Regions from separate parts of the Sinomonas sp. RB5 genome, predicted to be linked through region 1. Evidence: predicted binding sites of a transcription regulator. Region 1 holds the regulator's gene; the other holds the start of a gene.

Evidence for each region. Region 1 encodes LexA, which represses DNA repair genes until DNA is damaged. Its sites were predicted from a motif close to TCGAACANNTGTTCGA; they were not measured.
Region 2: a site for LexA is predicted at 6,705-6,720, ahead of ruvA (Holliday junction branch migration protein RuvA). Genes of this name have one in related genera too.

Annotation. Positions count from the first base shown of each region.
Region 1 covers NZ_JBSSGJ010000004.1:41,598-56,936, forward strand. Annotated here, with positions in the region: gene ACVWWH_RS06420 (SseB family protein) at 1-314, opposite strand, end outside; gene priA (bifunctional 1-(5-phosphoribosyl)-5-((5-phosphoribosylamino)methylideneamino)imidazole-4-carboxamide isomerase/phosphoribosylanthranilate isomerase PriA) at 315-1,055, opposite strand; gene ACVWWH_RS06430 (hypothetical protein) at 1,086-1,235, opposite strand; gene hisH (imidazole glycerol phosphate synthase subunit HisH) at 1,248-1,919, opposite strand; gene hisB (imidazoleglycerol-phosphate dehydratase HisB) at 2,003-2,635, opposite strand; gene ACVWWH_RS06445 (histidinol-phosphate transaminase) at 2,683-3,804, opposite strand; gene ACVWWH_RS06450 (LysM peptidoglycan-binding domain-containing protein) at 3,897-4,268, opposite strand; gene lexA (transcriptional repressor LexA) at 4,622-5,329, shown strand; gene ACVWWH_RS06460 (ATP-dependent DNA helicase) at 5,338-7,422, opposite strand; gene hflX (GTPase HflX) at 7,415-9,022, opposite strand; gene ACVWWH_RS06470 (class I SAM-dependent methyltransferase) at 9,353-9,964, shown strand; gene ACVWWH_RS06475 (DUF488 domain-containing protein) at 10,050-10,517, shown strand; gene dapF (diaminopimelate epimerase) at 10,527-11,468, opposite strand; gene miaA (tRNA (adenosine(37)-N6)-dimethylallyltransferase MiaA) at 11,479-12,477, opposite strand; gene miaB (tRNA (N6-isopentenyl adenosine(37)-C2)-methylthiotransferase MiaB) at 12,549-14,081, opposite strand; gene ACVWWH_RS06495 (aggregation-promoting factor C-terminal-like domain-containing protein) at 14,147-15,339, opposite strand, start outside.
Region 2 covers NZ_JBSSGJ010000005.1:211,430-226,768, forward strand. Annotated here, with positions in the region: gene ACVWWH_RS08420 (RelA/SpoT family protein) at 1-1,511, opposite strand, end outside; gene secF (protein translocase subunit SecF) at 1,553-2,548, opposite strand; gene secD (protein translocase subunit SecD) at 2,548-4,317, opposite strand; gene yajC (preprotein translocase subunit YajC) at 4,390-4,830, opposite strand; gene ruvB (Holliday junction branch migration DNA helicase RuvB) at 4,961-6,031, opposite strand; gene ruvA (Holliday junction branch migration protein RuvA) at 6,024-6,665, opposite strand; gene ruvC (crossover junction endodeoxyribonuclease RuvC) at 6,813-7,397, opposite strand; gene ACVWWH_RS08455 (YebC/PmpR family DNA-binding transcriptional regulator) at 7,452-8,207, opposite strand; gene pdxT (pyridoxal 5'-phosphate synthase glutaminase subunit PdxT) at 8,210-8,848, opposite strand; gene asnB (asparagine synthase (glutamine-hydrolyzing)) at 9,017-11,680, shown strand; gene ACVWWH_RS08470 (M3 family metallopeptidase) at 11,816-13,828, shown strand; gene ACVWWH_RS08475 (phosphoribosyltransferase family protein) at 13,957-15,291, shown strand.

The DNA of each region.
Region 1 (15,339 bases):
CCGAGGCCTCCCTCGGCCAGGCTGGCCACGACGGCGACGAACACGCGCGCTCCGGCGAGGGCGCGGTGGATGCCGGCCTCGCTCCCGGTGCCCGCCACGAGGTCGGCGACCGCGGCGGCCACGGCGGGGTCCGGGCGGCCCTCGTCGGCGTCGAACTGGTGGAGGGGGTTGCCGTCGCCGCTCAGGTCGCGCCCGTCCCAGGGCTGGCCGGCGGAGTCGGCTGGGCGGCCGGCGCGGGCGAGCGCCGCGGCGATGTGCCCGGGAAGGTGGCGTTCCGGCGAAGGCGACGGGCCGTCGTCGTGCGCCCCGGCCATTCAGCGCCGCCCGGCGACGTCGAGCGCCTCCGGCAGCGTGAACTGGCCGGAGTAGAGGGCCTTGCCCACGATCGCGCCCTCGACGCCGAGGGGCACGAGGGTCCGCAGGGTGCGGAGGTCCTCGAGGCTGGAGATGCCGCCGGAGGCCACGACGGGCTTGTCCGTGCGGGCGCACATCTGCTGCAGGAGCTCCACGTTGGGCCCGCGGAGGGTGCCGTCCTTGGTGACGTCCGTGACGACGTAGCGGGCACAGCCGGCGTCCTCGAGCTGGGCGAGCACCTCCCAGAGGTTCCCGCCCTCCTTGGTCCAGCCGCGGCCGGCGAGGGTCGTGCCGCGCACGTCGAGGCCGACGGCGATCCGCTCGCCGTGGCGGGCGATGGCCTTGGCCGTCCACTCGGGATCCTCGATCGCCGCCGTGCCGAGGTTCACCCGGGCCACCCCGAGCTCGAGCGCCGCCTCGAGGGAGGCGTCGTCGCGCAGGCCGCCGGAGAGCTCGACCTTGAGCGAGAGGCCGCGCACGACCTCGGCGATGAGCGCCCGGTTGTCGCCGCGGCCGAACGCCGCGTCGAGGTCCACGAGGTGGACCCACTCGGCGCCGGCGTCCTGCCACGCGTGGGCTGCATCGAGCGGCGAGCCGTAGCCGGTCTCGCTGCCGGCCTCGCCCTGGACGAGCCGGACGGCCTGGCCGTCGACGATGTCGACGGCGGGCAGCAGTTCGAGGACGGGGGCCTGGTCGGTCATGGTGTCTCCCTCAATGTCGTCTCCGCCGGCTCACGCGGCCGGCAGGGTCAGCAGGTAGGCCGCCACGAGGGCGGCTGCGGCGAGCGCCCCGAAGGCGATCCAAGTCCAGTTGGGCAGTCCCTGGCGGCGGAACGAGACGGCACCGCCGACCAGCAGCCCCGCGAGGCCGAACAGCAGCACGGACCACATGCGTCAGGACGCCCCGGCAGCGGGCCTGGTGAGCGACTCGACCCAGTTGCGCAGGAGCCGGGCCCCGGCGTCGCCCGACTTCTCGGGGTGGAACTGGGTGGCGCACAGCGGGCCGTTCTCGACCGCGGCGATGAACGGCGCGCCGTGCTCGCTCCACGTCACGAGCGGGGGCGCCATGCGCGGCTGGGCCACCTCGAAGTCCCACGACTGCACCCCGTAGGAGTGCACGAAGTAGAAGCGCTCGTTCTCGACCCCGGCGAAGAGCTTCGAGCCCTCGGGGACGGTGACGGTGTTCCAGCCCATGTGCGGGACGACCTCGGCGGGGAGGAGCTCGACCGTGCCGGGCCACTCGCCGAGGCCCTCGGCCTCGACGCCGTGCTCGATGCCGCGCTCGAACATGACCTGCAGGCCGACGCAGATGGCGAGGACGGGCCGTCCCCCGGCGACGCGGCGGCCGATGATCCGCAGTCCGTCGACCGCGGCGAGCTCCTTCATGACGGTCGCGAAGGCCCCGACCCCGGGCACGACGAGGCCATCCGCCGCAAGCGCGTCCTCGGCCTTCGAGCTCAGGGTGACGGCCGCTCCGGCGCGCTCGAGGGCGCGGACCGCGGAGCGGACGTTCCCCGATCCGTAGTCGAGCACGACGACGGTGGGCCGGCCGTGCGGGTCCGGCACCTTCTCCGCGGCGTGCCTCGGGTCGACGACGACCGCGCCCGGGGTGCCCTCGGGGGCGGTGGGAAGGGCGTCGGGCGCCGCGGTCACAGGGCCCCCTTCGTGGACGGGATGGCGTCGCCGATGCGCGGGTCCGGCTCGACGGCGGCGCGCAGGGCCCGGGCGAAGGCCTTGAACTGGGCCTCGACGATGTGGTGCGGGTCGCGGCCCGCGAGGACGTTCATGTGCAGGCAGATCCCGGCGTGCAGGGTGATGGCCTCGAACACGTGGCGCGTGAGCGAGCCGGTGAAGTGGCCGCCGATGAGGTGGTACTCCTGGCCCGCAGGCTCCCCGCTGTGGACGAGGTAGGGGCGCCCCGAGACGTCCACGACCGCGTGCGCGAGCGCCTCGTCGAGCGGCACCGAGGCCTCGCCGAAGCGGCGGATGCCGGCCTTGTTCCCGAGCGCCTGCTTGAGGACCTCGCCGAACGTGATCGCGATGTCCTCGACGGTGTGGTGGACGTCGATATGCGTGTCCCCGGTCGCCTTCACGGTCAGGTCGATCAGCGAATGCTTGGACAGGGCCGTGAGCATGTGGTCATAGAACGGGACGCTGCTGGAGATGTCGGAGCGGCCGGTGCCGTCGAGGTTGATGTCGACGAGGACCGAGGACTCGCTCGTGGTGCGCTCCATCCGCGCGGTCCGCTGGGTCACGGGCGCGGTCTGCAGCTCGGTACTCATGGGTGTGTGTCCTTCGATCAGGCGTCTGCGGGGGGTGCTTCTCTATTCTAGGCGGCGGGCAGGCGGCCGTCCGCGGCGAGGAGCTCCTCGAGCCGTGTCAGGAACGCGCTCGTCTCGCGCTCGGTGCCCGCGGTGACCCGCAGGCTGCCGGGGATCCCGACGTCGCGCACGATCACGCCCGCCTCGAGCAGGCCGTGCCAGATCTTCTGCGGGTCGTCGAGACCTGTGAAGAAGACGAAGTTCGAGTCCGAGGACGCCGGCGTGAGGCCCATGCGCGCCAGTTCCTTCACGATGCGGTCCCGCTGGTGCTTGATCTCCTCGACCTCGGCCATGAGCGAGGCGCGGTGCTCGAGCGCGGCGAGCGCCGTGGCCTGGGTGACGGCGGAGAGGTGGTACGGGAGGCGGACAAGGCGCAGCGCGTCGATGACCTCGGGGGCGGCGGCGAGGTAGCCCAAGCGTGCGCCGGCGAGGGCGAAGGCCTTGCTCATGGTGCGCGTCACGATCAGCCGGGGGCGGCCGGGCAGCAGCGTGAGGGCGCTGTGCGTGCCGAGCTGGGCGAACTCGGCGTACGCCTCGTCGACGATGACGATGGCCTGGCTCGCCTCGCCCGCCTCGTAGACGGCCTCGACCACGTCGAGGCCGAGAGCCGTCCCGGTCGGGTTGTTGGGCGAGCACAGGAAGACGATGTTCGGGGCGAGCTCGCGCACCTGGCGCGCGGCCGAGGCTGCGGTGAGCTCGAAGTCCTCCTGGCGGGTGCCCTTCAGGTAGGCGGTGCCGGTCCCGGCGGCGAGCAGCGGGTACATCGAGTAGGTGGGAGGGAAGCCGAGGGCCGATCGCCCCGGGCCGCCGAAGGCCTGGAGGATCTGCTGCAGCACCTCGTTCGACCCGTTGGCGGCCCAGAGCTGCTCCGGGGCGAGGCCGTGACCGAGGTACTCGGCAAGGGCCTCCCGCAGCCGCGTGAACTCACGGTCCGGATACCGGTTCAGGCCCCCGACGACTCCGCGGACGGCCTCCACGATGGCATCCTGGACGTCCTGCGGAACGCCGTGGGTGTTCTCGTTGACGTTGAGCTGGATGGGGACATCGATCTGCGGCGCGCCGTACGGATGCTGGCCGCGGAGGTCATCGCGGAGAGGGAGCCGGTTGAGTCGCTGAAGCTGGTCGTCCACCGCTCCAGCCTACGCCAGCGCCCTCGGCGCACCCCATTCGGAGGCGGCAGGACGGGACGTTCGTGACGCCCGGCACCGGAGCGGCCCTGCGGCTACTTGAGGACCGGGACGAGGATCTGTTCGCCGGGGAGCACCCGGACGCCGGTGAGGCCGTTGAGGTCCTGGATCTGGCTGACGGTGACCCGCGGGTCCTGGTTCGGCACGCGCCGGGCGGCGATCGTCCACAGGGACTCCCCCGGCTGCACCGTCACGGTCACGGTGGCCCCCGGGCCGGTGAGGGGCGCCGCGCCCGCCTGGGCCGGCACCGTGAGGGCCGCCCATGCGATGAGCATCGCGAGCGTTGCCAGGAACAGCGGGACGACGACGAGGACGATGCGCCCCCGCCGCGTCAGGCGCAGCGGCGTGCGGGAGGTCCGTGCCGCGCGGGGTGCCGCGAGGGGGCCGAGATGGATCGCGTGTGCCATGGTCTGCCTTCCCCTGCACCTCCCGGGTCCGGCGGCGCGGCAGGCTTCGATTCTTCGAAGCTCCGGCGCAGGAGCGGGACTCGGAGGTGCAGCTTTTTCGAATGCATCTTCGAACTGCTTGGTTCCTTCCTAGCACCTGTCCACGAACAATGTCCAGACTCGCTCGAACATGTGTTTGAAAGGTGCACACAACTGTCCTACGGTGGGAGCAGCACGGGGCACGGGCACGAACCTTCGGACCGGCTGCTCCCTTTCGAGGCCATGGAGACATGGTGCGGAGGGGGTCCGACAGTTCTGGTCCCGAGCCGGCACAGGCCGCGCGGAGGCGCGGGCGGCGAAGGGACAGGGACGGCATGGCACCACGGACGAAGGCGGCAAAAGGGCTGACGGCGCGCCAGAAGAGGATCCTCGAGACGATCCAGCGCTCGGTACAGCTCAAGGGGTACCCGCCCTCGATGCGCGAGATCGGCGACACGGTCGGGCTCGCGAGCCTCTCGAGCGTCACGCACCAGCTGTCGCAGCTGGAGAAGCTCGGCTACCTGCGGCGCGACCCGAAGCGTCCGCGCGCCATGGAGGTCCTGATGCCGCTCACCCTCGACGAGGGCGAGCTCAGCGTCAGCGGCGAGGGTGCCGCGGCGCTGCTCGGCGCCGGCGGGGCCACGCTGGAGACCATGGCGTCCGCAGCGGACACGGCCATGGTCCCGCTCGTCGGCCGCATCGCTGCCGGTGGCCCGATCCTCGCCGACCAGGCGGTCGAGGACGTCATGCCGCTCCCCCGCCAGCTCGTGGGCTACGGGGAGCTGTTCATGCTCCGCGTCAAGGGCGACTCGATGATCGATGCGGCCATCTGCGACGGAGACTGGGTCGTCGTCAGGCGGCAGAACAGCGCCGAGAACGGCGACATCGTCGCGGCCCTGCTCGACGACGAGGCCACGGTCAAGACGTTCCGGCAGCGGGACGGCCACACCTGGCTCCTGCCGCAGAACACCAGGTACGAGCCGATCCTGGGCGACGAGGCGACGGTCATGGGCAAGGTCGTCTCGGTGCTGCGCTCGGTCTGAGCGCAGCCTCAGCCCGCCTGCGCGAGCCTCCCGAGCGCGTCCAGCACCACGCGGCGGTCGGTGGTGCCCCACAGCGGCGGCAGTGCCCCGCGCAGGAAGGCGCCATAGCGCTCGGTGGCGAGGCGCGAGTCGAGCACGGCCACGACCCCGCGGTCCGCGGTCGTGCGGATGAGCCGCCCGGCGCCCTGGGCGAGGCGCACCGCCGCGTGGGTCGCGGAGACGCTCATGAAGCCGTTGCCCCCGTCCTGGGCGACGGCCCGGGAGCGGGCGGACATGAGCGGGTCGTCCGGGCGCGGGAACGGGATCCGGTCGATCACGACGAGCCGGCACGACTGCCCCGGCACGTCGACCCCCTGCCAGAGGGACATGGTCCCGAACAGGCAGGTGTCCGGCTCCGCCGCGAACTGCTTCACGAGCGCGCTCATGGAGGACTCGCCCTGGCACAGGATCGTGGTCTCCAGCCGCGACCGCAGCTCGTCGGCGGCCTCCTCGGCCGCGCGCCGCGAGGAGAACAGGCACAGCGCCCCGCCGCGCGAGGCGGCAAGGAGTGCCTCGAGCTCGTCGAGCGCCTCGGGCGAGACGCCGCGGCAGGGCTTGGGCAGGTGCCGGGCGACGTAGAGCATGCCCTGCTTCGGGTAGTCGAACGGGGAGCCGACGTCCACGCCGGTCCAGGTGGGCGCGCCGGGGCCCAGGAGGCCGAGGGCGCCCGCGGTGGGCTCGAAGGCGGAGCCGATCGCGAGCGTCGCGCTCGTGAGCACCACGGTGTGCCCGTCGAAGAGCCCGTCGCGGAGCCTGCCGCCGATGCTCAGCGGCGCGATGTGGAGCATGGCCGGTGCGTCGTCGTCCGGCGCGGAGTAGCCCGTGACGGGGTCCGGGGCGCCCAGGCGGGTGACCCAGACGACTTCACGGTTGGCCTCGGCATCGAGGAGCCGCTCGCAGACCTCCAGGACGGCCATGAGCCGCGACCGGGCGACCTGCCGGGCGCCGTCGGCCGACTGCGACTCCCCAGGCTTCGAGTCGGAGAGGGCCACGCGGCACGCGTCCCGGACGAGCGCGACGTTCTGGGCCTGCTCCTCGTTCAGGCCGCGCGCCAGGAGGCCGGTAGGTGCGGAGGTGAGCGAGAGCTCCAGGGCGGTGGCGGCGCCCTGGAGCGCCTCGACCGAGATGGCGCAGTGCCGGCGCGCGCTCGAGGCGGCCGCCTGAATCATCTGCCCGGAGAGCTGGGCGCTCACGGCGCCGGTCACCCGGTCGGCGAGCTCGTGGGCCTCGTCGACGACCACCACGTCATATTCCGGGAGGACATTGAGGCCCTCGAAGGCGTTGATGGCGAGCATCGCGTGGTTGGTCACGACGATGTCGGCCTCGGCCCCGCGCTGGCGGGCGAGCTCGCTGAAGCATTCGGCGGCGAAGGGGCACTTCTGCGCGCCGAGGCACTCAAGGGCGGTCACGGAGACCTGCCGCCATGCACGGTCGGTGACGCCGGGGACGAGGTCGTCGCGGTCCCCGGTCTCGGTCTCCTCGGACCACTCGCGCAGCCGCTGCACCTCGCGGCCGAGCTGGCTCGTGGGCCCGGCGCCCGGGTGGGGCACCGCGTCCTCGCCGAGGGAGAACAGCTGGCCCTCGGCCGGCTCGTCGGTCGGGAACCCGCCCTCGAGCTTGTGCCGGCACAGGTAGTTGGAGCGGCCCTTGACCAGGGCCACGTCCACCGGCCGGTCCAGGTGGGGCGTGACCGCCTCGAGCAGGCGCGGCAGGTCGCGGCCCACGATCTGCGCCTGGAGCGCGAGCGTCGCGGTGGCCACCACTGCCGGGCGGTCGCTCGCCTGCGCATGCGCGATGAGCGGCACGAGGTACGCGAGCGACTTGCCGGTGCCGGTGCCGGCCTGGACAAGGAGGTGCTGGCCGTCGGCGATCGCCCGGGCGACCTGCCTGGCCATCTCGTGCTGGCCGTCGCGCTGCTGGCCGCCCATCGCGGCGACCGCCGCGTCCAGGAGGCCGAGCGCCTCGCGCTCGTCTGCCGCGCCGGCGGACGGTGGGCGCACGACGGCGGGCGCGCCCCCGCCGTCGTGCGCTGGGGTGCGGTGGGGATCAGTCATGGACGACGAACGGCTCCAGCTCCGCCGCGAACTCCTCCCGGACCACGACCTCGACGCGCGTGCCCGACTCGACGTGCTCGAGCGAGCGGATCTCCGCGCTCGAGGTGTGCAGCCGGTTGAGGATGTCGCCGCGGCTGTAGGGCACGAGGATCGTCAGGGCCACGTCGGGGCGCGGGATCGCGTCGCTGATGGCCTCCTTGAGCTCCGCGATGCCCTGCCCCGTCCGGGCCGAGACCACGACGTGGCGGGGCTCGCGCTGGCGGAGCCGCTCGAGGACGAACGGGTCCGCCGCATCGGCCTTGTTCAGGACGATGATCTCGGGGACCTTCCGGGCGTCGACGTCGGCGAGGACGGCGCGCACGGCGGCGATCTGGCCCTCGGGATCCGGATGCGACGCGTCCACCACGTGCAGGATCAGGTCGGCGTCCGCGACCTCCTCGAGGGTCGAGCGGAAAGCCTCCACGAGCTGCGTGGGCAGCGAGCGGACGAACCCGACGGTGTCCGCGAGCGTGTACGGCAGGCCGTCCGGAGTCTCGGCCCGGCGCACGGTCGGGTCGAGGGTCGCGAACAGCGCGTTCTGCACGAGCACGCCCGCGTCCGTGAGGCGGTTGAGCAGCGAGGACTTGCCGGCGTTGGTGTAGCCGGCGATCGCGACCGAGGGGACCTCGTTGCGCTTGCGGTTGGCCCGCTTGGTCTCGCGGGCCGGCTTCATGCCGGCGATCTCGCGGCGCAGCTTGGCCATGCGGGTGCGGATGCGCCGCCGGTCGAGCTCGATCTTGGTCTCGCCGGGGCCGCGGGAGCCGATGCCGCCGCCCGCGGCGCCGACGCGGCCGCCGGCCTGCCGGGACATCGACTCGCCCCAGCCGCGCAGGCGCGGGAGCAGGTATTCGAGCTGGGCCAGCTCGACCTGGGCCTTGCCCTCGCGGCTCTTCGCGTGCTGGGCGAAGATGTCGAGGATGAGCGCGGTCCGGTCGATGACCTTGACCTTGACGATGTCCTCCAGCCCGCGGCGCTGGGACGGGGAGAGCTCCGAGTCCACGACCACGGTGTCGGCCCCGGTCGCCGCGACGATGTCGCGCAGCTCGAGCGCCTTGCCCGAACCGAGGAAGGTCCCCGCGTCCGGCTTCTGGCGGCGCTGGACCACGCCGTCGAGCACCTCGGACCCCGCGGTCTCGGCCAGCGCGGCGAGCTCGCGAAGGGAGTTCTCCGCGTCCTCGAGCGTGCCCTCGGACCAGAGGCCGGCGAGCACGACGCGCTCGAGGCGCAGCTGCCGGTACTCGACCTCGGTGATGTCCTCGAGCTCGGTGGACAGGCCCGCCACGCGACGCAGGGCGCGCCGCTCGGCGAGGTCCTGCTGGTCGCCGTCGTAGTCTCCGTGCTCAGTCTCGACGTCGGTGATGGCCAGCGCACGGCCGTCGCCGAGCGCGCCCCGGGGGCGCTCCGAGCGCTGGTCGGCCCGGGAGCCCTTGGCGGTCGCAGCCTCCTCCTTCGCGAGGATCCTGTCGATCACCGCCTGGATGTCGGCCGGGCTGAGGTCCTGGGGCGCGTCGCTGCCCCCTGCCGCACGGGACGATCCCGTGGTGTGCTGTTCGTCGGTCATGGTCTCCTTCGAGGATGCAGTTCCAGAATAGTGCGGGCGCGCGGCGGCGCCACTGCGAGGCGGGGTGGGCTGTGGAAAAGCGCCCAGAGGGTGCTCGGGTAGCACGGTGCTCCTTGGTGGTCTCTGTTCGTGGTCCGGCCGGAATGGTCCATCGGCTCGGGGAAGGCCCGGAAACCCCGGCTGCGCACCTCAGGGGAGGGCAGCGGGAGGTGTCATCGGGTCACTTGAACAGGCGCATGAATCAAGTATACCGGATGCTGGGGGCCGCCCGCGGGGCACTGCCCGTGCGCGGCTCACGCCCCCGTCGGATTCGCACTAGGCTCGATTCCCATGGACCAGGCACACTACTTCAACGCCGACCCCGACATCCCGGACGTGCGCCGGCCGCTCGCCGTGGTCCTCGAGGGGCGCGAGGTGACGCTGCGGACCTCGGCCGGCATCTTCAGCCCGGACGGCATCGACAAGGGCACCGCGGTGCTCCTGGCCGAGGCGCCCGACCCGGCCCCCGAGGGCCACCTGCTCGACATCGGCTGCGGCTGGGGGCCGATCGCGCTCACCCTGGCCCTGCGCTCCCCCGCGGCCCGCGTCCACGCGGTCGACGTCAACACACGCAGCCTGTCCCTCACCGCCGAGAATGCCAGCCTGCTCGGGCTCGCCAATGTGGCGGCCGAGCTCCCCGGCGACGTCGACCCCGACATCCGCTTCTCGACCATCTGGTCCAACCCGCCCATCCGCATCGGCAAGGCCGCGCTGCACGAGCTGCTGCTCACCTGGCTGCCGCGGCTCGAGGTGGGCGGCGAGGCGTGGCTCGTGGTGCAGAAGAACCTCGGGGCGGACTCGCTCGCGCGGTGGCTCGCCGAGGAGCTCGGTGACGCGTACGACGTCGCGCGGCCGGCCACGTCGAAGGGCTTCCGCGTGCTGCGCCTCACCCGCCGCCGCTAGGGGTCCGGCCCATGACGAAGGTCTTCACCATCGGCCACTCGACCCGCCAGCTCTCCGAGCTCGTGGCGATGCTGCGCCCCCACGGGTGACGGAGCTGGTGGACGTGCGCTCGTTCCCGGCGTCGAGGAAGCATCCCCAGTGGAACCAGGACGCCCTCCGCGAGGGGCTCCCCACGGGGCTCGGCTACCGGTGGCTGCCGGCCCTGGGCGGCCGCCGGCACACGCCTGCGGGCACGCCCACTCCGAACGGCGGGTGGCGGGTGAAGGGCTTCCGCGACTATGCCGACTACATGGCCGGCAGCGACTTCCACGAGGGGCTCACCGAACTCGTCGGACTGGCCGAGGAGGGCGTCCCCGCCATCATGTGCAGCGAGGCGGTGCCGTGGCGCTGCCACCGCAGGCTCATCACCGACGCTCTCCTCGTGGCCGGCGTCGAGGTGGTGCACCTCATCTCGCCCACCTCCCAGGAGCGCGCGCAGCTCACGCCCTTCGCCCGCGTCGACGCGGACGGGCGGATCACCTACCCGCCGGCGGACGGGACGGGTGCCGGCTGAGCGCTGGGCTCAGCCGAGGGTTCCGTGCGCCACGATGACCGCGGGGCCCGAGAGCTCGACGTGCTCGCGGCCGTCGGGGCCCGGCACGAAGGAGACCCCCACCGTGCCGCCGGGGACGCCGACGGCCCACCGGTCTGGGGCACCGGCCCCGGCCCAGTACCGGATCGCGACCGCGGCCGCGCAGGCGCCGGTCCCGCAGGACTGGGTCTCGCCGACTCCGCGCTCGTGCACGCGCATGGTGATGCTGCCCACGCCGGCGGCCACGAGCGGGTCCGAGGGCACGACGAACTCGACGTTCGTCCCGTGCGGCGGCATGGGGTCGACGAGCGGGGCCGTGTAGAGGCCGAGTCCTGCGAGCTCGCTCGGTTCGGCGAGTGCCACCACGGTGTGCGGATTGCCCATGCTCACGCTCAGCCCGGGCCGGGCGACGTCGAGGCCGACGGCGGTGACGGTCGCATCGCTCGCCTCGGCGGCGGCGTGCTCCGGGTGGATGAACGTCCAGGGGCCCATGTCCACCGCGAAGCCGTCCTCGCGCCGCTCGACCCGCTTCACCCCGGCCCGCGTGCCGATGGGCAGCACCTCGCCGGGCGCGAGCTCGACGAGGCCGGCATCGAGCAGGAAGGCGACGAAGACCCGCACGCCGTTGCCGCACATCTCCGAGAGGGACCCGTCCGCATTGCGGTAGTCCATGAACCATTCCGCGCCAGGCTCCTCGGCAAGGACGGCCTCGCCTTCGGGGAGGCGGCGCGAGCGGATGGCGCGGATGAGGCCATCGGCGCCGAGGCCCTGGTGCCGGTCGCAGAGCGCCGCGGCCTCTGCCTCGCCGAGGTGCAGTGCTCCGTCGGGGTCGGCGACGAGCACGAAGTCATTGCCGGTGCCGTGCCCCTTGGCGAAGGGCAGGCCCGCCAGGGCTGCGAGGACGTGGGGTACCGAGGTCGTCGGAACGGTCATGCCCTCAAGCCTACCGGGCCGCGCCGCGGGCCTCGGGTTGGGGCGGTGAAGCCGCCACCGATGAGGAGTCGGCCTCCCGGACCACGGCGAGCGCCTGCTCGATCAGGTCCGGGGCCTGCGCGTCCAGCCAGTGCACGCGCGGGTCTGCGCGGAACCAGGTGAGCTGCCGGCGCGCGAACTGCCTCGTCGCGACGATCGTCTCCTCCGTGGCCTGCTCCGTGGTGGACGTCCCGTCCAGGACCGCAAGGAACTGGCCGTAGCCCAGTGCCCGCGACGCGGTGCGTCCGTCGCGCAGCCCCGCGGCGGCGAGCCGGGCGACCTCGGCGGGCAGGCCGGCGTCGACCATGCGGTGGACGCGGGCGGCGAGGCGCCGATGCAGCTCGGCCCGGTCGAGGTCGAGGCCGATCTGGACGGCGGGAGCCGCGTACTGGCGCTCGGGCATGAAGGAGCTGAACGGCCGTCCCGTGAGCTCGTGCACCTCGAGGGCGCGGATGACCCGCCGCGCGTCCCCCAGCCGGCCTGCGGAGACGGGGTCGACACGGCGCAGGCGCTCGCGCAGCGGCCCGAGGCCGCGCTCGGCCGCCTCGGCCTCGAGGCGGGCGCGGACCGCCGGGTCGGTGCCCGGGAACTCGAGGACGTCGAGCGCGGCGCGGACGTAGAGGCCCGAGCCGCCCACGAGGATCGCGCGCCGGCCGCGGGCGTGGATGTCCGCGATCGCCGCCCGCGCCCACCCCTGGAAGCGGGAGACCGAGGCCTCCTCGGTCACCTCGAGCACGTCGAGGAGGTGGTGCGGGACGCCGCGGCGCTCCTCAAGTGTGGCCTTGGCGGTGCCGATGTCCATGCCGCGGTAGAACTGCAGCGCATCGGCGTTGACGACCTCGCCGTCCAGGGCGAGCGCGAGGTCCACCGCGAGGTCCGACTTCCCGGACCCGGTCGGACCCACCACCGCGATGACCGGCGGCGCGGCGGGGACGGAGCCGGCGGCGGGGGGAGCCTGAGGCGCCGGCACGACGGCGGGTGGGCGGCCGGCGTCGTCCGCGCAACCCGGCCGCCCGCTCGGCGCTGCCTGTCCCACCGGGGCTATGCGCCGCGGACGGGCAGCGCGGGCATTCCCAGGCTCACCCCGCGGCCCGTGGACCCGGCGCCCGGCGCAGGCACCCCGCAGGAGTCGGCCTGGGAGCGGTCCCACGCGTCTCCGGCGCGCGAGCGGCGCAGCGAGTAGTCGGCCGGGTCGGCGGGGTCCGCGATGAGGTGGAACGCGGCTGCCTCGGTCACGGTCACGGTGACGAGGTCGCCCGGCCGGGGGGCCTGGGCGCCCTCGGGGACGGAGAAGTGCACGAGGCGGTTGTCCCGTGCGCGCCCGGAGAGGCGGTGGGTCTCCCCCGCCTTGCGGCCGGCCTGCGCCGTCGCCATCACCTCGAGGGTGCGGCCCACCTGGGCGGCGTTCTCCTCGGCGGCGATCCTGTCCTGGAGGGCGATGAGCCTCTCGTAGCGCTCCTGGACCACGGCCTTGGGCAGCTGCTCCGCCATGGTCGCGGCCGGCGTGCCGGGGCGCTGGGAGTACTGGAACGTGAAGGCGCTCGAGAACCGGGAGCGCTCCACGACGTCGAGGGTGGCCTGGAAGTCCTCCTCGGTCTCGCCCGGGAAGCCGACGATGATGTCGGTGGTGATCGCCGCGTGCGGGATCCGCTCGCGGACGCGGTCGAGGATGCCGAGGAACTTCGCGCTGCGGTACGAGCGGCGCATCTCGCGCAGGATCCGGTCGGAGCCCGACTGGAGCGGCATGTGCAGCTGCGGCATGACGTTGGGCGTCTCGGCCATCGCGTCGATGACGTCGTCAGTGAACGCCGCCGGGTGGGGGCTCGTGAAGCGCACCCGCTCGAGGCCCTCGATCTGCCCGCAGGCGCGCAGGAGCTTGCCGAAGGCGAGCCGGTCGCCGAATTCGACGCCGTAGGAGTTGACGTTCTGGCCCAGCAGGGTGACCTCGATCGCGCCGTCGTCCACGAGGGCCTGGACCTCGGCGAGGATCTCGCCGGGCCGGCGGTCGCGCTCCTTGCCGCGCAGGCTCGGGACGATGCAGAAGGTGCAGGTGTTGTTGCAGCCGACCGAGATGGAGACCCAGCCGCTGTAGACGGAGTCCCGCTTGGTGGGCAGGGTCGAGGGGAACACCTCGAGCGATTCGAGGATCTCCAGCTGCGCCTCGTCGTTGTGGCGCGCGCGCTCGAGCAGCGCCGGAAGCGCCCCCACGTTGTGGGTGCCGAAGACCGCGTCCACCCAGGGGGCCTTCGCGAGGATCGTGTCCCGGTCCTTCTGGGCAAGGCAGCCGCCGACGGCGATCTGCATGCCGGGGTGCCGCTCCTTGACCGGGCGCAGCTGACCGAGGTGCCCATAGAGCCGGTTGTCCGCGTTCTCCCGGACGGCGCAGGTATTGAAGACGACCACGTCAGGCTCGGCGCCCTCGGGCGCCTTCACGTAGCCGGCTGCTTCGAGGAGGCCGGACATCCGCTCGGAGTCGTGGACGTTCATCTGGCAGCCGAAGGTGCGCACCTCGTAGGAGCGCGGCGCAGAGGTCGTGGCGGGCTCGGCGATCGGGGCGGGCAAGGTGGAACTCACCCATCAAGCGTACCGGCAGCGGCCCGGCGGCCCAGCGCCCGCGGCGAGCGGACGCTGGGCAGGGGTCAGTACCAGTTGTTGGCCACTTCGTGGGCCCATGCGCCGCACGGCGAGCCGTAGCGGTCCCGGATGTACCCGAGCCCCCACGTGATCTGGGTGCGGTAGTTGGTGAGCCAGTCGCTGCCCGCGGTGGAGTACTTGGACGGCGGGAGGGCCTGCGCGATGCCGTAGGCGCCGCTCGAGGGGTTGGTCGCGTCCGTCATCCAGCTGGACTCCTTGTTCCAGAGGTTGACGAGGCACCCGTACTCGCCGCCTCCCCAGCCGTACCCGCCGAGCTGGCCGGACGCATAGGCCTGCGCACCTGCCGGGTCATCCGTGACGCCCACGCCCGGGCTCACGACCGGCGGGGGCGGCGGGGGGACGACCACCGGTGCGGGGGCCGCGGCCGGCTGCTGGACGGCGGCGGCGTTCTGCTGTGCGACGGCCTGCTGCTGGGCCTGCTGCTGGGCTGCGAGCTGGGCCTGCTGCTGCGCCCGCTCCGCGGCGGCCTGGGCCGCGGCCCGGCGCTGGGCCTCGAGGGCCGCCTGTTCGGCGGCGCGCCGCTTGGCCTCCTGGGCGGCCTCGTAGGCGGCCTGCGCCGCCTGGCCCTCCCGGTAGCCGCGTTCGACGTTCGCAGAGGTCCCCTTCAGGTCCGCCAGCTGCGCGACCAGCGTGTCCTCGTGCTGCTGCGTCTGGGCGACCGCGTCCTCGGCCTGCTTCTGGGCGTCCTGGGCGGCGCTGAGCTGCTGGGCCGCGGTGGCGGCGAGGTCGGCCAGGGCATCCTTGGCCGCCCGCGACTTGTCCTCGGCGGCGGTCGCCGCGTTGGCCGCCACCCGGTAGTCCGTGACAGCCTGTGCTTCCTGGTCGCCGAGCACCTGGAGGGTCTGGAGCCGGCCGATGCCGTCCTGCTGCCCCAGCACGGAGAGGGTCTGGATGGGGTCGCTCGGTGAGCCGCCCATGTAGGAATCGGCGGCGAACTGGCCGGCGGTCCGCTGGGCAGCGTCCCGCTCCGACGCCCTCTTGGCCGCTTCCTGCTCGAGGGCGGCGACCACCTGCTCCTGGTCCTTGACGGCCTGCGCGGCCCTCGCGTACGCGGCACCGGCGGCCACGGCCTTGGCCGAGGCATCGGCGGCGCTGGATTCCACAGTGGTCAGCAGGGACGCGATCCGGTCGCTCTCCGCCTTCGCGGAATCGACGTTCGCCTTGGCAGCCTGGACGT
Region 2 (15,339 bases), on a different contig from region 1:
ATGGTCCGGTGGCCCACCTCGGTGTGCACCGCGTAGGCGAAGTCCACCGGGGTGGATCCGGCGGGCAGCGCCATGACCTCGCCCTTGGGCGTGAACACGAAGACTTCCTTCGCGTTGATCTCGAACCGGAGCGAGTCGAGGAACTCCCCCGGGTCCGAGGTCTCCTGCTGCCAGTCCACGAGCGAGCGGAGCCAGCCCATCTCGGAGGCCTTGCCGCTGGGCGTGTGGCTCTGCGTGCGCGGCTGGTCCTTGTACTTCCAGTGGGCCGCGACGCCGTACTCGGCCCGCCGGTGCATGTCGTGCGTGCGGATCTGGATCTCGACCGGCTTCCCGCTCGGCCCGATCACGGTCGTGTGCAGCGACTGGTACATGTTGAACTTGGGCATCGCGATGTAGTCCTTGAACCGGCCCGGAAGCGGGTTCCACCGCGCATGCAGGGTGCCCAGCACTGCGTAGCAGTCGCGCACCGTGTCGACCAGGACGCGGACGCCCATGAGGTCGTTGATGTCGTCGAATTCCTTCTGGCGGACGATCATCTTCTGGTAGATCGAGTAGTAGTGCTTGGGGCGGCCGGTGATCTCGGCCTTGATCTTCGCCGCGCGCAGGTCGTCAGCGATCTGGGCGCGGATCACCGAGAGCTGCTTCTCCCGTTCCGGGGTGCGCGCCCCCACCATGCGCACGATCTCCTCGTACACCTTGGGGTAGAGCGCCGCGAAGGAGAGGTCCTCGAGCTCCCACTTGATGGTGTTCATGCCGAGCCGGTGCGCGAGGGGCGCGAAGATCTCGAGCGTCTCGCGGGCCTTGCGGGCCGAGGATTCTGGTGAGACGAAGCGCCAGGTGCGCGCATTGTGCAGCCGGTCCGCGAGCTTGATCACGAGCACGCGGATGTCCTTGGCCATCGCCACGACCATCTTGCGCACGGTCTCCGACTGGGCCGCCTCGCCGAACTGGACCTTGTCGAGCTTCGTGACGCCGTCCACGAGCATCGCGACCTCGGGCCCGAAGTCCTTCTTCAGCTGCTCGAGCGTGTAGGAGGTGTCCTCGACGGTGTCGTGCAGGAGCGCCGCGGCAAGCGTCGTCCCGGTCATCCCGAGCTCGGCCAGGATGGTGGCCACCGCGACGGGATGGGTGATGTAGGGGTCGCCGCTCTTGCGCTTCTGCCCCTGGTGGCTGCGCTCCGCGACCTCGTAGGCCCGCTGGATGAGGTCGAAGTCCTCCCGCGGGTTGTTGGCGCGCACGGTGCGCAGCAGCGGCTCGAGGATCGGCGAGTGGGCGCTCGGCCCGCGGCCGGTCAGCCGTGCCAGCCTCGCGAAGGACCAGTCCCGGCGGCCGAGCGTAGGGCGCTCGAGCAGGCTGTTCCCGCCCGCGCCGGCAGGTGCCGGGGCGGCCTGCGGTGCGGGGGACGCCGTGCGCGCGGGCGACGACGGGCCCCCGGCGCCGCTCCCCGCGGCACCGGGCGCCCCTGCCGGGGCCTGGGACGTCGGACGCTCCACCACCGAGGGGACCTCCATTCGTTGACGGGATTCCCTCAGTGTATGCCCCGCGCGGCCGCTCAGACGGCCGCGTTCGCCGAGGACCGACGCGCCTCGACGCGCTCCGCCTGCTTGCGGAGGCCGGGCTCCCGTTCGCGCAGCCACGCGTACATCGGCGCGGCGATGAAGATCGTCGCGGCGGTGCCGATCAGGATGCCGACGAACAGCGCGAGCGAGAGGTCCCGCAGCGTCCCTGCGCCGAGCAGGCCGGCACCGATGAAGAGGATCGCGGCGACGGGCAGCACGGCGACCATCATGGTGTTGATGGAGCGCACGAGGGTCTGGTTCACGGCGAGGTTGACCTCCTCGGCGAAGGTCCTGCGCGTCGACGCCGTGATGTCCGCCGTGTTCTCGCGGATCTTGTCGAAGACCACCACGGTGTCATAGAGCGAATAGCTGAGGATGGTCAGGAAGCCGATGATGGCCGACGGGGTCACCTCGAACCCGCTGGCCGCGTACACCCCGGCGGTGATGATCATCGTGACGAACATGCCGGTGAGCGCGGACAGCGACATCTTCCAGGTGCGGAAGTACAGCGCCATGAGCACGGCCGCGAGGGCCACGAAGATGACGAAGCCCAGCAGGGCCTGCTTGGACACGTCCGCTCCCCACGTCGGCCCGACGAAGGATGACGTCACATGGTCGGCGGCGACGCCATAGGCGGTCGCGAGCTTGCCCTTCACCTCGAGGGTCTGGGTATCGCTGAGCCGTTCCGTCTGGACCCGCATCGTGCCGGGCGCGATGTTGCTCACCCGGGGCTGATTGCCAGGAGCCACGGAGTCCACGGCCTGCTCGCCGCGGTGGACGTCAGTGGAGGCCGTGTCCGAGACCCGGAACTCGCTGCCGCCCCGGAACTCGATGCCGAGGTTGAACCCGCCGGTGAATACCGGGATGAGGATCGAGACGAGGACGAGCACCGCGGCCGCCCCGAGCCAGATCTTCTTGCGCTCCACGAAGGGGTAGGAGCGCTTGCCCGTGTAGAGCTCGTTGCCGAAGCGTGCGAAGAAGTTGGACATCAGTTCTCCTCCCCCGCGCCCTTGGACGCGCGGCCGCTCCGCCCGGAGGCAGCGGTCATCTCGGACTGCTTCTGGGCCTCGGCGGCGCGGCGCTCGGCGATGGTCATGCGCCGGCCGGCTTCGCGCGCGGCGGCGGCGTTCTTGGGCTTGAGGTTGGCCCTGGCGGCCTCGGAGGCCTCGCGGAGCCGGCCGGCGCCCCGATAGAGGGGCACGGCGCCGAGCCGTTCCGGGTCGAGGCCGGAGAAGCGGTGGCCCTCGCCGAAGAAGCGCGTGCGTGCGAGCACCTGCAGCATCGGGTGGGTGAACATGAAGACGACGATGAGGTCGGCGATCGCGGTGAGTCCGAGGGTGAACGCGAAGCCGCGGACGTTGCCGACCGCGACGAAGTAGAGCACCACGGCGGCGAGGAGGTTCACGGCCTTGGAGGCAAGCACGGTCCGCTTGGCGCGCTTCCACCCGTTCTCGACGGCGGAGACCAGGCCCCGGCCCTCGCGGAGCTCGTCGCGGATGCGCTCGAAGTAGACGATGAACGAGTCGGCCGTCTGGCCGATCGCGACGATGAGGCCCGCGACGCCCGCCAGGGACAGGCGGTAGTTCTCGGTCCAGCCGAGGATGGCGATCGCGAGGTAGGTCAGCGCGCCGGCGACCACGAGCGAGGCGATGGTGACGAACCCGAGCGCGCGGTACTGGAAGAGCGAGTACACCACCACGAGGAGCAGGCCGATCGCACCGGCGAGGAGGCCCATCTCGAGCTGCTGGGTGCCCAGCGTCGCCGAGATCTGGTCCTCGCTCTGGATGTCGAAGCTGATGGGCAGCGCGCCGTAGCGCAGCTGGTCCGAGAGCGCCTGGGCGCTCTGCTGGGTGAAGTTGCCGGTGATCTGCGGCCGCCCGTCAGTGATGACGGCCTGCGTCCGGGGCGCCGAGAGGACCTTGTCGTCCAGCACGATCGCGAACTGGGCCTTGGGGTCGTTCTGATTGGCCACGTAGTAGCCGTTGAGGCGTTCCGTCACGGCCTTGAACTTCTGCGTGCCCGCGTCGTTGAACTGGATGTTCACGGCCCACTCGTTGGTGACGGCACCCTGGCGGCCCTGCTGCAGCTGGAAGGAGGATCCGGCGATGTCCGTGCCGACGACCTCGACCGGGCCGAGGATGTACTTCACCGCGGGCTGGGTCCCGTTCGCGGCCTCGCAGGTCACGAGGGGCTTGCTGGGGTCGGACCGCTGGGTGCTCTCCGGCTGCGGCTTCGTGCAGTCGAGCGCCTCGTACTGCTTGTAGACGTCGGCCGTGATCCAGTTGGTGTCGCTGGCGTTCTTGGGCGCCGCCGTCGGCTTCGGGAGCTTGTCGGCCGTGAGCTGCTGGTCGGCCGGGACCGCCGCGGGATCGCCGGTCGTGAGCACGGGCCGGAAGTTCATGTCGGCGGAGGCCTGGATCAGCTGGCGCGTCTCCGCGGACGGTGTGCCCGGGAGGCTCACCACCACGTTGCGCCCCGACTGGGTGCTGATCTCGGCCTCGGACACACCGGAGCCGTCGACGCGCTGCCGGATGATCTCGACCGCCTGGTTGAGCTGGTCCTGGTTGATCTGAGACCCGCCCGAGACCTTCGGGGCGAGGATCATCTCCGTGCCGCCCTGGAGATCGAGGGCGAGCTTCGGCGCCCAGGATGCCTGGCCCGCCAGCTTTCCGCCGCCGAGGATGCCGACGAGGGCGAGCAGGATGACGCCGAGTGAGATGAGGGTCTTCAGTCCCGGCCGCGTGCGGGATCGTGCCATGGTGGTCCTTCGATGGGGGACGGCGCCCAGTGGGCGCGGAGCCGCCCGGCGGTGGCCGGGCGGCGCGTTCGGCTACTTGCTGGTGTTGCCTTCGTCGTTGAGGCGGCGCAGGGTCTCCTCCGGCGTCTCGTCGAGCCGGTCCTCAGGACGGGGGGCCGCCTCCTCGGACTTGCCGAGCGTGATCCCGGACGACGGCGCCGCGCCGGCCTCGGGGGCGGCCTCGCCCGCCAGCGGGGCAGCGGGCTCGCCGGCCGCGGGGGCGGCGGGCTCGATGACCTTGGTCACGGCCTGGCGGTGGACGGTCGCCTCGTTGCCGGGGCTCAGTTCGAGGACCACCTTGTTCTCGGCGTCGTTCACCGAGACGATCCGGCCGTAGAGGCCGAAGCTCGTCATCACCTCCACGCCGGGCGAGAACTTGGACTGCATCTCAGCCTGCTGCTGCTGCGTCTTCTTGTTCCGCCGGAACATGGTGAAGATGAAGAAGGCGAAGACCGCCAGCAGGAGGATGGTCATCAGGTCCATACAAGGTCCAATCTGTGTGGGGCTCGGGTAGCGTTCGGGCGGGTCCCGGGCGCGGCATAGGGGCCCTCGGCCACGCGAGGGTGTGATCCCAGTCTAAGGGCACGCTGCAGGGCGGCCCCGATCAGTCCAACGATCCATCGGCCTCGTCCGAGCCCGGACCGAACAGCGTTGCGCTCTCGGCGAACGGGGCGCTGGCCGGGACCGGGAGGCCGAGGTGCTCGTAGGCCAGCGGCGTGGCGATCCGCCCGCGGGGCGTCCGGCCCATGAGGCCCTCGCGGACCAGGTAGGGCTCGGCGACCGTCTCGACGGTCTCCGGTTCCTCCCCCACCGCGATCGCGAGGGTGGACAGCCCCACGGGGCCGCCCCCGAACTTCGTCACGAGTGCGGACAGGACCCCCCTGTCGAGCCGGTCAAGCCCCCGCGCGTCGACCTCGTACATGTCCAGCGCCGCGCCCGCCGCGCGCGCGTCGATCTGCTCGATGCCGTGGACGAGTGCCCAGTCCCGCACCCGGCGCAGGAGCCGGTTCGCGATGCGCGGGGTGCCCCGCGACCGCCCGGCCACCTCGGTGAACCCGGCGGAGGTCACCTTCAGGTCCAGAAGGCCCGCAGAACGGCGCAGCACGAGCTCGAGCTCCTCCACGGTGTAGAACTCGAGGTGGCCGGTGAACCCGAAGCGGTCCCGCAGCGGCCCGGGGAGGAGTCCCGCCCGGGTGGTCGCCCCGACGAGGGTGAAGGGGGGCAGGTCGAGCGGGATCGCCGTCGCGCCCGCGCCCTTGCCCACCACGATGTCGACCCGGAAGTCCTCCATCGCCATGTAGAGCATCTCCTCGGCGGGACGCGACATGCGGTGGATCTCGTCCAGGAAGAGCACCTCGCCCTCGGAGAGCGAGGACAGGATCGCGGCGAGGTCGCCGGCGTGCTGGATCGCCGGGCCGGAGGAGATCCGCAGGGGAGCATTCATCTCGCCGGCGATGATCATGGCGAGCGTGGTCTTGCCGAGGCCCGGCGGTCCGGACAGCAGCACGTGGTCCGCGGTGCGGCCGCGCATCCGGCTCGCCTCGAGCACCAGCGAGAGCTGGCGGCGGACCCGCCCCTGGCCCACGAACTCGTCGAGGAACTTGGGCCGCAGCGCCGCCTCGAGGGCCCGTTCCTCGGGCTCCTCCTGGCTGGCGACCAGCGACGGCTCAGCCACGGGCGCCGGCCTTCAGCGCCCGTGCGCCCTGGCCGAGCCAGCGCAGCGTGGCCCGCAGGATCTCGGGGACGCTTCCCGAGGCGGCGACCTCGGGAGCGTCGGCCATCGCCTTCTCGATGCTCGCGGCGGCGTCCTTCTCGCTCCACCCGAGGGAGGCCATCGCCTCGATGACCTGGGCCTTCCACGGCGCCTCGGCCCCCGCGGCGGCGACCGCGGGCTCCTGAGCGGTCCCGAGGGGCACGAGCTTGCCCTTGAGTTCGAGGACGAGCCGGGCGCCCACCTTCGGACCGATCCCCGGCACCTTGGTGAAGGCCTTCGCGTCCTCGGAGTGCGCCGCGACGCGGACCGCCTCCGGGGTGTGGACGGCCAGGACGGCCAGCGCGAGCCGCGGGCCCACCCCGGAGACGCCCAGAAGCACCTCGAAGACCTCCCGCTCCTCGGCGTCGGCGAACCCGAACAGCGTCAGGGAGTCCTCGCGCACCACGAGCGAGGTGTGGACCGTTGCCTCCTCGCCGAGCCTGAGCCCGGCGAGGGTCTGGGGCGTCGCCCAGAACGCCATGCCCGCGCCGTTGACGTCGAGCACGCCCGAGGACAGCCCCACGTGGGCGACCGGACCGCGGAGGAAGCTGATCACCGATACCCCTTGCCTTGCCCGTTGCCGTGGCCGTTGGATCCGAACATATCTACGAGAACTCTAGCGGGCGACGGCGTGGACCCGCCTCAAGGGGCGCGGCGCGCCTTCGCCTCGGCTCGCCCTTCCGCCACCCGGCGCGTGCGCGGCTCATCGGCCGCGGCGCGCCTTCGCCTCGGCTTCCTGCCACAGCCTCTGCGCGGCCGTGAGCGCCGTGGCCTGCATCGCCGTCGTGCGTCCCGCAGCGGAGGGCGAGCCGGGAGCGCTGCCGCGCCACGCGTGGGCGAGGGCCAGCGCGAGGGCGTCGGCGGCGTCCGCCGGGCGCGGGGCCGTCTCGAGCCGGAGGATCTTGGTGACCATGCGCGTGACGGCGTCCTTGTCCGCGCGGCCGCTGCCGGTCACGGCGGCCTTGACCTCGCTGGGAGTGTGCAGCGCGACCGGGATGCCGCGGCGCGCCGCCGCGGCGATCACCACGCCCGAGGCCTGGGCGACGCCCATGACGGTGCTCACGTTCAGCTGGGAGAAGACGCGCTCCACGGCGACGACCTCCGGCTCGTGGCGGTCGAGCCATTCGTCGATCGCCTGGGCGATGGCCAGCAGGCGCGCGTCCAGAGGCTCGTCGGCCTTCGTCCCCACCACCCCGACGGCGACGAGGGTCGCCCGGCGGTCGGCGGCGACGTCCACGACGCCGATGCCGCAGCGGGTCAGGCCCGGGTCGACACCCAGCACCCGCAGGCCGGCGCCCGGCCTCGCAGTCCGCGCGCCGGGCGCCTCGGGGGTACTCACGCCTCAGTCGTTCTCGAGCTCCGCCATGACGTCGTCGCTCATGCCCGCGTTCGTGTACACGTTCTGCACGTCGTCGAGGTCTTCGAGGGCATCGACGAGGCGCACGAACTTGCGCGCGCCGTCGGCGTCGAGGTCGACCTCCATCGAGGGCACGAACTCGGCCTCGTCGGTGTCGTACTCGATGCCGGCCGCGGTCAGGGCGTCGCGGATGGCCTGGAGGTCGGCGGGTTCGGAGTAGACGATCCAGTTCTCGCCGCCGTCCTTGACCTCCTCGGCACCGGCGTCGAGCACCGCCATGAGCAGGTCGTCCTCGGAGAGGCCGTTCTTTGGCAGGACCACGACGCCCTTGCGGGCGAACAGGTAGTTGACCGAGCCCTGGTCGGCCATGGAGCCGCCGTTGCGGGTGACCGCCAGGCGCACATCCGCCGCGGCGCGGTTGCGGTTCTCGGTGAGGCACTCGATGAGGAGCGCCGAGCCCTGCGGCCCGCGGGCCTCGTACATGATCTCGGTGTACTCGATCGCCTCGCCGGTCAGGCCGGCGCCGCGCTTGATGGCGCGGTCGATGTTGTCGTTGGGGACCGAGTTCTTCTTCGCCTTGCTGACGGCGAGGTCGAGCGCGGGGTTGCCGGAGAGGTCGGGGCCGCCCATGCGCGCGGCGACCTCGATGGTCTTGATGTACTTGGCGAACGCCTTGGCACGCTTGGCGTCGACGACGGCCTTCTTGTGCTTGGTGGTCGCCCATTTGGAGTGGCCGGACATGCCTACGCTTCTCCTCTGATCATGCGGATGAAAAGTTCATGGATCCGTGTCTCGCCCGTCACCTCGGGGTGGAACGATGTGGCGAGCAGCCGTCCAGAACGCACTGCGACAATTCTAGACCTGCCCCCGAGGGTCGCCGTGTGCGACGCGTGCGCTGGATCGACCTCGGCGAGGACCTCGACGTCGGGGCCGACGCGCTCGACCCACGGCCCGCGGATGAACACGGCGTGGACGGGCCCGCGGCTCTGGTCCACTTCCTTGAAGTCCAGATCCGTCTCGAACGACTCCCGCTGGCGGCCGAACGCATTGCGCCGCACCGTGATGTCGAGGCCGCCGAACGACTCCTGCGGCCTGCCTGCAAGATCAGGAGTGGGGTCCGCGATCTCGTCGGCGAGCAGGATCATCCCGGCGCACGAGCCGTACACGGGGAAGCCTGCGCGGATCTTGGCCCGCAGCGGCTCGGCGATGCCGAAGGCACGGGCCAGCTTGTCAATGGTGGTCGACTCCCCGCCGGGGACCACGAGGCCGTCGACCTCGTCGAGTTCCTCGGGACGGCGCACCTTGACCGCCCGCGCGCCGGCCTGCTCCAGGGCCGCGAGATGCTCGCGCACATCGCCCTGCAGGGCGAGCACACCGACCACGGGCGCGCCCTGGTCCTGGGCTGGGCGGGGATCCGGTGCTGGCTGCGGCGGGGTCGGGGCGTTCGATGTCACCGTGACAGTCTAGTCGGGACCCTCCGCGGCGGTTCCCCGGGGCCCCGCCGGTAGCATGGAGCGCAGACCCGCAGGACAACAGATGAGGACAGCACTATGTGCGGAATCGCCGGCTATTTCGGCGCTGGGCTCGATGAATCGCTGCTGGAGGCGATGAACACCTGCATCGTGCACCGGGGGCCCGACGGCGAGGGCTACTTCACCGACGGCAGCGTGGGGCTCGCGCACCGGCGGCTCGCGATCGTCGACGTCGCCCACGGCCAGGAGCCGATGATCAGTGCCGACGGCCAGACGGTCCTCGTCTACAACGGGGAGGTCTACAACTACCGGGAACTGCGGGCCGAGCTCGAAGCGGCCGGCCGCAGCTTCCGCACCGCCTCCGACACCGAAGTGGTGCTGCAGGCGTACGAGGAGTGGGGCGCCGAGGCGTTCGACCGGTTCAACGGCATGTTCGGCCTGGCCATCTTCGACCGGCACCGGGGCCAGCTGGTCCTGGCCCGTGACCACTTCGGCATCAAGCCGCTCTACTGGGCCAATGCCGGCACCGAGCAGGATCCCCAGCTGCTGTTCGCCTCGGAGATCAAGCCGATCCTCGCCACGGGGCTCGTCGAGGCCCGGCCCAACGAGCGGATCCTGTACCGGTACCTCCAGTACCGCATCCACGACGACACCGAGGAGACCTTCTTCGACGGCGTCCGCAAGCTGCTCCCGGGCGAGATGATGACGGTGGACCTCGCCACGAGCCGCTTCCGCATCTCCTCCTTCACGCGCCTGCGGGAAGAGCTCGCCGAGCTGGCCGAGGTCAACACGCCCTACACGCCCGAGGTCATCGACGAGTACCGGCGCCGCTTCACCGAGGCCATCCGGATCCGCCTGAACTCCGAGGTCCCCGTGGGCAGCGCGCTCTCGGGCGGGCTGGACTCGTCCGCCGTCGTCGTCACCATCAACCGGCTCATGCAGGAGAAGGCGGAGGGCCTCGAGGCCGTCGGCGCGAAGCAGAACACATTCAGCGCGGTCTTCCCCAACGCGATCAACGACGAGGAGGCGTACGCCGACGCCGCCATCGCCGCGTGCAGCGGCACCATCGAGGCGCACAAGATCAAGCCCACCCCGGAGGGCTTCGACGCGGACCTGGCCGACTTCGTGCGGACCATGGAGGAGCCCATCATCTCCTCGGGCCCCTACGCGCAGTACTGCGTCATGAAGGAGGCCTCCAAGCACGTCACGGTGCTCCTGGACGGCCAGGGCGCCGACGAGATGATGGCGGGCTACATCCCCTACTACTTCGCCTACCTCCGCCAGCTCAAGGCTGCCGGCGACTACGCGACGCTGGCCAAGGAGTCGGGCTCGAGCCTGGACATCTTCTACCGGCTCGGCCGCTTCCGGCTCAAGGGCATGGCGAGCGGCAAGAAGACCGTCTCGATGGGCACCCTGCTGAAGAAGTCGTGGACCGGCAAGTTCTCGGGCGAGTCCTTCGGCAACATCCGGGCGAACCTCAAGGCCCGGCTCATCGACGACCTGTTCGCCAAGTCCCTGCCCTCGCTGCTGCGCTACGAGGACAAGAACACGATGCGCTTCTCCCTCGAGGGCCGCGTGCCGTTCCTCGACAAGGAAGTGGTCAAGTACCTGTTCAGCCTCTCCGACGAGGCGATCATCAAGGAGGGCTGGAACAAGCGCGTGCTCCGCGACGCCACGCGCGGCCTCCTGCCCGAGATGATCAGCAACCGGCGCAACAAGATCGGCTTCACCACGCCCGAGGCCGAGTGGTTCACGCTCATGAAGGAGCGCATCTACAAGGTCTTCATGTCCAACTCGTTCTACTCGCGCCCGTACTGGGACCGCGAGCAGGTCCTCACCGCCTTCGAGGAGTACCTCAACGGCAAGAACGACGCCGACACGATGATCTTCTGGCGCCTGCTGAACGTCGAGCTGTGGCTGCGCGAGTTCATCGACAAGGACGAGGCGCCCGCCGACGTCAAGGCGGACAAGAGCGACTACGAGGCCAACCCCGGCAAGGAGCTCGACATCGCCTCGGGCTCGGGGGTGTACCGCCGCTACCCCCTGCAGACGGACGTCTTCGCGAAGGACACCGAGCTCGCTCCGGCCGTCACGTCCTACGTGGAGCGGTTCTTCGACGGGCTGCCCGGCGCCCCCGAGGAGGCGCGCGCCGCCGTCGACGGCAAGGCGTGGTACCTGCTGGTGAGCGAGAAGATCGTCGCGATCACGCAGGGCCGGTCCTTCCCGGTCTGGGAGATCGAGGTCTCCCCCGCCGCCCGCGTCCTGTCGAAGTTCGTCACCCGCACCCCCGCGGGGATCGGGCTCGGGAGCCCCTGGTCGATGCAGATCGCGATCAACGAGGTGGGCCTGCCGCTCATCGCCAAGGCCGCCGCGGCCTCCGTGGTGGGCAAGCTGCAGGGCAAGAGCGGCGTCTTCTACGACGTGGTCGGGAACAACATCAACGCGATCGACGGCGCCACGCCGTACAGCCTCGGCGCCGCGAGCAACTCGGTCAAGCTCGCGCCGAAGGACCCCGAGGGCGTGGCCCGCGCCCTCAGCGCGGCCGTCCGCGCGGCGCTGCCGGCGGGCGCCGCGGAGCTGTTCGGCGGCACCGCCATCATGGACGCCAACGACCTCGGCGTCGTCGTCATGGGCCACGACACGGACCTGCCGACCGAGACGATCGCCGGCATGTTCAAGGACAACCCCCAGGGCCAGGGGGCCCAGGCCACCCCGATGTCGCTCGTGTTCACGCAGGGCTGACACGCCCGGCCGGCGGATACCGGGTACGACGGCGGCCGCGCACCTCGCGCGGCCGCCGTCGCCCGTTCTGGGGGCCGGCGGCGCACCGGCGCGGCCCCCTTGTCCGCGTGCCGCGGCACATGAAAGCCTCACTTCATGACGAACCCGCTCCTCGCCCCCAGCACGCTGCCCTACGGGCTCCCGCCCTTCGCCGACCTCAACGATGCCGACTACGCGGAGGCCGTCCGGGCCGGCCTGGCCGAGCACCTCGCCGAGATTGACGCGATCGCCGGCAGCAGCGCCGCGCCGGACTTCGAGAACACCGCGGTGGCGATGGAGCGCTCGGGCGCCCTGCTGAACCGTGCCGTCTCGGCGTTCATGACGCTCGTGTCCTCGCACGGCACCGACGGCATCCGGGCCCTCGAGAGCGAGCTCATGCCCGAGCTCTCGGCCCACGAGGACGCCGTCTACCTCAACCACACGCTCTACGAGCGCTTCGCCGCCATCCCCGTGGAGGGCCTCGACCCGGAGTCCGAGCGCCTGGTCTCCGAATGGCTCGCCGCCTTCCGGCGCGCCGGGATCGCCCTCGACGAGGCCGGCCAGGAGCGCCTGCGCGAGGTCAACGCCGAGCTCACCCGCCTCGGGACGGAGTACGGCCAGCGGGTCGCGAAGGGCATCAACGAGGCCGCGGTCCTCGTCACCGACCCCGCCGAGCTCGCGGGCATGCCGGAGGACGACAGGGCCTCCGCCGCCGAGGCGGCCCGCGCCGCCGGGCACAAGTCCGGCTGGCTGCTCACGTTCATCCAGCCCACGGCCCAGCCCCACCTTGCCGTGCTCGAGGACCGCGGCCTGCGCCGCCGCATCTTCGAGGCTTCGGTCTCCCGCGGCAGCTCCGGCGGGGGGACCGACGTCCTCGACCTCGTCACCGCGATGGCCCGGCTGCGCGCCGAGAAGGCCGAGCTGCTCGGCTTCGCCGACTTCGCCGAGCTGGCCGTCGACGACCAGACCGCGCCGTCGATCTCGGCTGTGGAGGACATGCTGGGACGGCTGGCTCCGGCGGCCGTGCGCAATGCCGCGGGCGAGGCGGAGGCACTCGCCGAGGCCGCGGGCCACGAGCTCGAGCCGTGGGACTGGGCCTTCTACTCCGCCAAGGTCCGCCGGGAGCGGTACTCCGTGGACGAGCAGGCGCTGCGGCCCTACTTCGAGCTGGACAGGGTGCTCGAGGACGGCGTCTTCTACGCCGCCGGGAGGCTCTTCGGCCTCACGTTCCGGGAGCGGCCCGACCTCTCGGGCTACCACGAGGACGTGCGCGTCTGGGAGGTGCTCGACGCCGACGGCTCGGGCCTCGGGCTCTTCCTCGGCGACTACTTCGCCCGGCCCACGAAGCGGGGCGGGGCGTGGATGAACTCGCTCGTGGAGCAGTCGCGGCTGCTGGGCCACGCCCCCGTGGTCATCAACAACCTCAACGTCCCCAAGCCCCCGGCCGGCGAGCCCGCGCTCCTGACGCTGGACGAGCTCCGGACGGTCTTCCATGAGTTCGGCCACGCCCTCCACGGCATGCTCTCCGACGTGCAGTACCCGCGCTTCTCCGGGACCAATGTGCCCCGGGACTTCGTCGAGTACCCGTCCCAGGTCAACGAGATGTGGATCTTCGATCCCGACGTCGTGGCGAACTACGCGCGCCACCACGCCACGGGCGAGCCGCTCCCCGCGGAGACCCTCGCCCGGCTCGACGCCGCCCGGCTGTGGGGCGAGGGCTTCGCCACGACCGAGTACCTCGGCGCCTCCCTGCTCGACCTGGCCTGGCACCGGCTCCGCCGGGGCGAGGAGCCCCAGGACGCCCTCGCATTCGAGGCGAAGGCGCTCGCCGATGCCGGGGTGTCCGTGCCCCTCGTGCCGCCGCGCTACCGCACCGGCTACTTCCAGCACATCTTCGCCGGCGGCTGGTACGCCGCCGGCTACTGGTCCTACATCTGGAGCGAGGTCCTCGACGCGGACACCGTCGAGTGGTTCAAGGAGAACGGCGGGCTCACCCGCGCCAACGGAGAGACCTTCCGCCGCGAGCTCCTCTCCCGCGGGAACTCCCGGGACCCGCTGGCCTCATTCCGGGCGTTCCGTGGCCGGGACGCGGACGTTGCGCCGCTCCTGGCGCGCCGCGGCCTCGACTGAGCCGGGCAGGCCTTCTTCCGCGGGCGCGGTCCTCGGGGCACCGCGCCCGCGCGCTGCGCTCTATGGACGTTGTGCCCTGCCGCCGCACGCGCGGCGGGAGGACAGTGGAGGAACGCGAGGAGGTCGCCATGCACGTCTTCAAGGACAGGTCCCAGGCCGGCCGGGAGCTCGCCAGGGCCCTCACCCGGTACCGCCACCAGGACGCGGTGGTCCTCGGACTCCCCCGCGGCGGGGTCCCGGTCGCCTTCGAGGTGGCGGTGGCCCTCGATGTGCCGCTCGACGTGATCATCGTGCGCAAGCTCGGCGTGCCCTTCCAGCCCGAGCTGGCGATGGGCGCCATCGGCGAGGGGGGCGTGCGCGTGCTGGACGAGCACGTCATCGCCGTGTCGGGTGTCACCGAACGCGAGCTCGCCCTGGTCGAGGCCCGCGAGCGCGAGGTGCTGCGGGAGCGCACCACGCGCATCCGCGCGGTGCGGCCGCAGGAGGACCTGCGGGGGAAGACGGCGATCGTGGTGGACGACGGGATCGCCACGGGCTCGACGGCGCGCGCCGCGTGCCGGGTGGCACACGCCCTTGGCGCAGCCCGGGTGGTCCTCGCCGTTCCGGTGGGCCCGGCGGACACCGTGGGCGAGATCGCGGAGGCGGACGAGGTGATCTGCCTGACCACCCCGTCCCCCTTCCGGGCGGTCGGACGCTTCTACCGCGACTTCTCGGCGACGACGGACGACGACGTGCTGCAGCTCCTCGACGCCGCGGGCCGCCGTGCGGTGCATCGCGGGCCGGTGGACTCCCCCGCCTCGATCGACGAGGACGTCGCCATCCCGGTGGACGACACGACTGTCCGGGGCTCGCTGCACCTGCCCGCCACCGGAGCCATCGTCGTCTTCGCGCACGGCAGCGGCAGCAGCCGGCACAGCCCGCGGAACCGCGCCGTGGCCAGGGTGCTGCGGGATGCGGGCTTCGGAACGCTCCTCATGGACCTCCTCTCCCCGGAGGAGGAGCTGCTGCGGCACGCCGTGTTCAACGTCGAGCTCCTCGCCGCCCGCCTGACGGCCGTGACCGACTGGCTGCGCGCGGTGAGCGCGGGGCCCCCGCGCCCCGTCGGCTACTTCGGAGCGAGCACGGGCGCCGCGGCCGCGCTCTGGGCCGCCGCCGAGCCCGGGGCGGACATCGGTGCGGTGGTCTCGCGCGGCGGACGCCCGGACCTCGCAGGTCCCCGGCTCTCGGCGGTGCGCGCGCCGACCCTGCTGATCGTCGGCGGCGCGGACCGCCAGGTTCTCGAACTCAACCGGGAGGCCGCGGCGCAGCTCACCTGCCGCCACCGCCTCGAGATCGTTCCCGGGGCGACGCACCTGTTCGAGGAAACGGGGGCGCTCGACGCCGTCGCGCGGCTCGCGCGGGACTGGTTCGCCGAGCACCTCGTGGGCGAATCCGAGCCGCAGGCGAGGGCGGGCACTCCCTGAGCCGGGCACGGCCGGAGCCGCAGGCCGCTCCCCGGCGTCCCGTCAGGG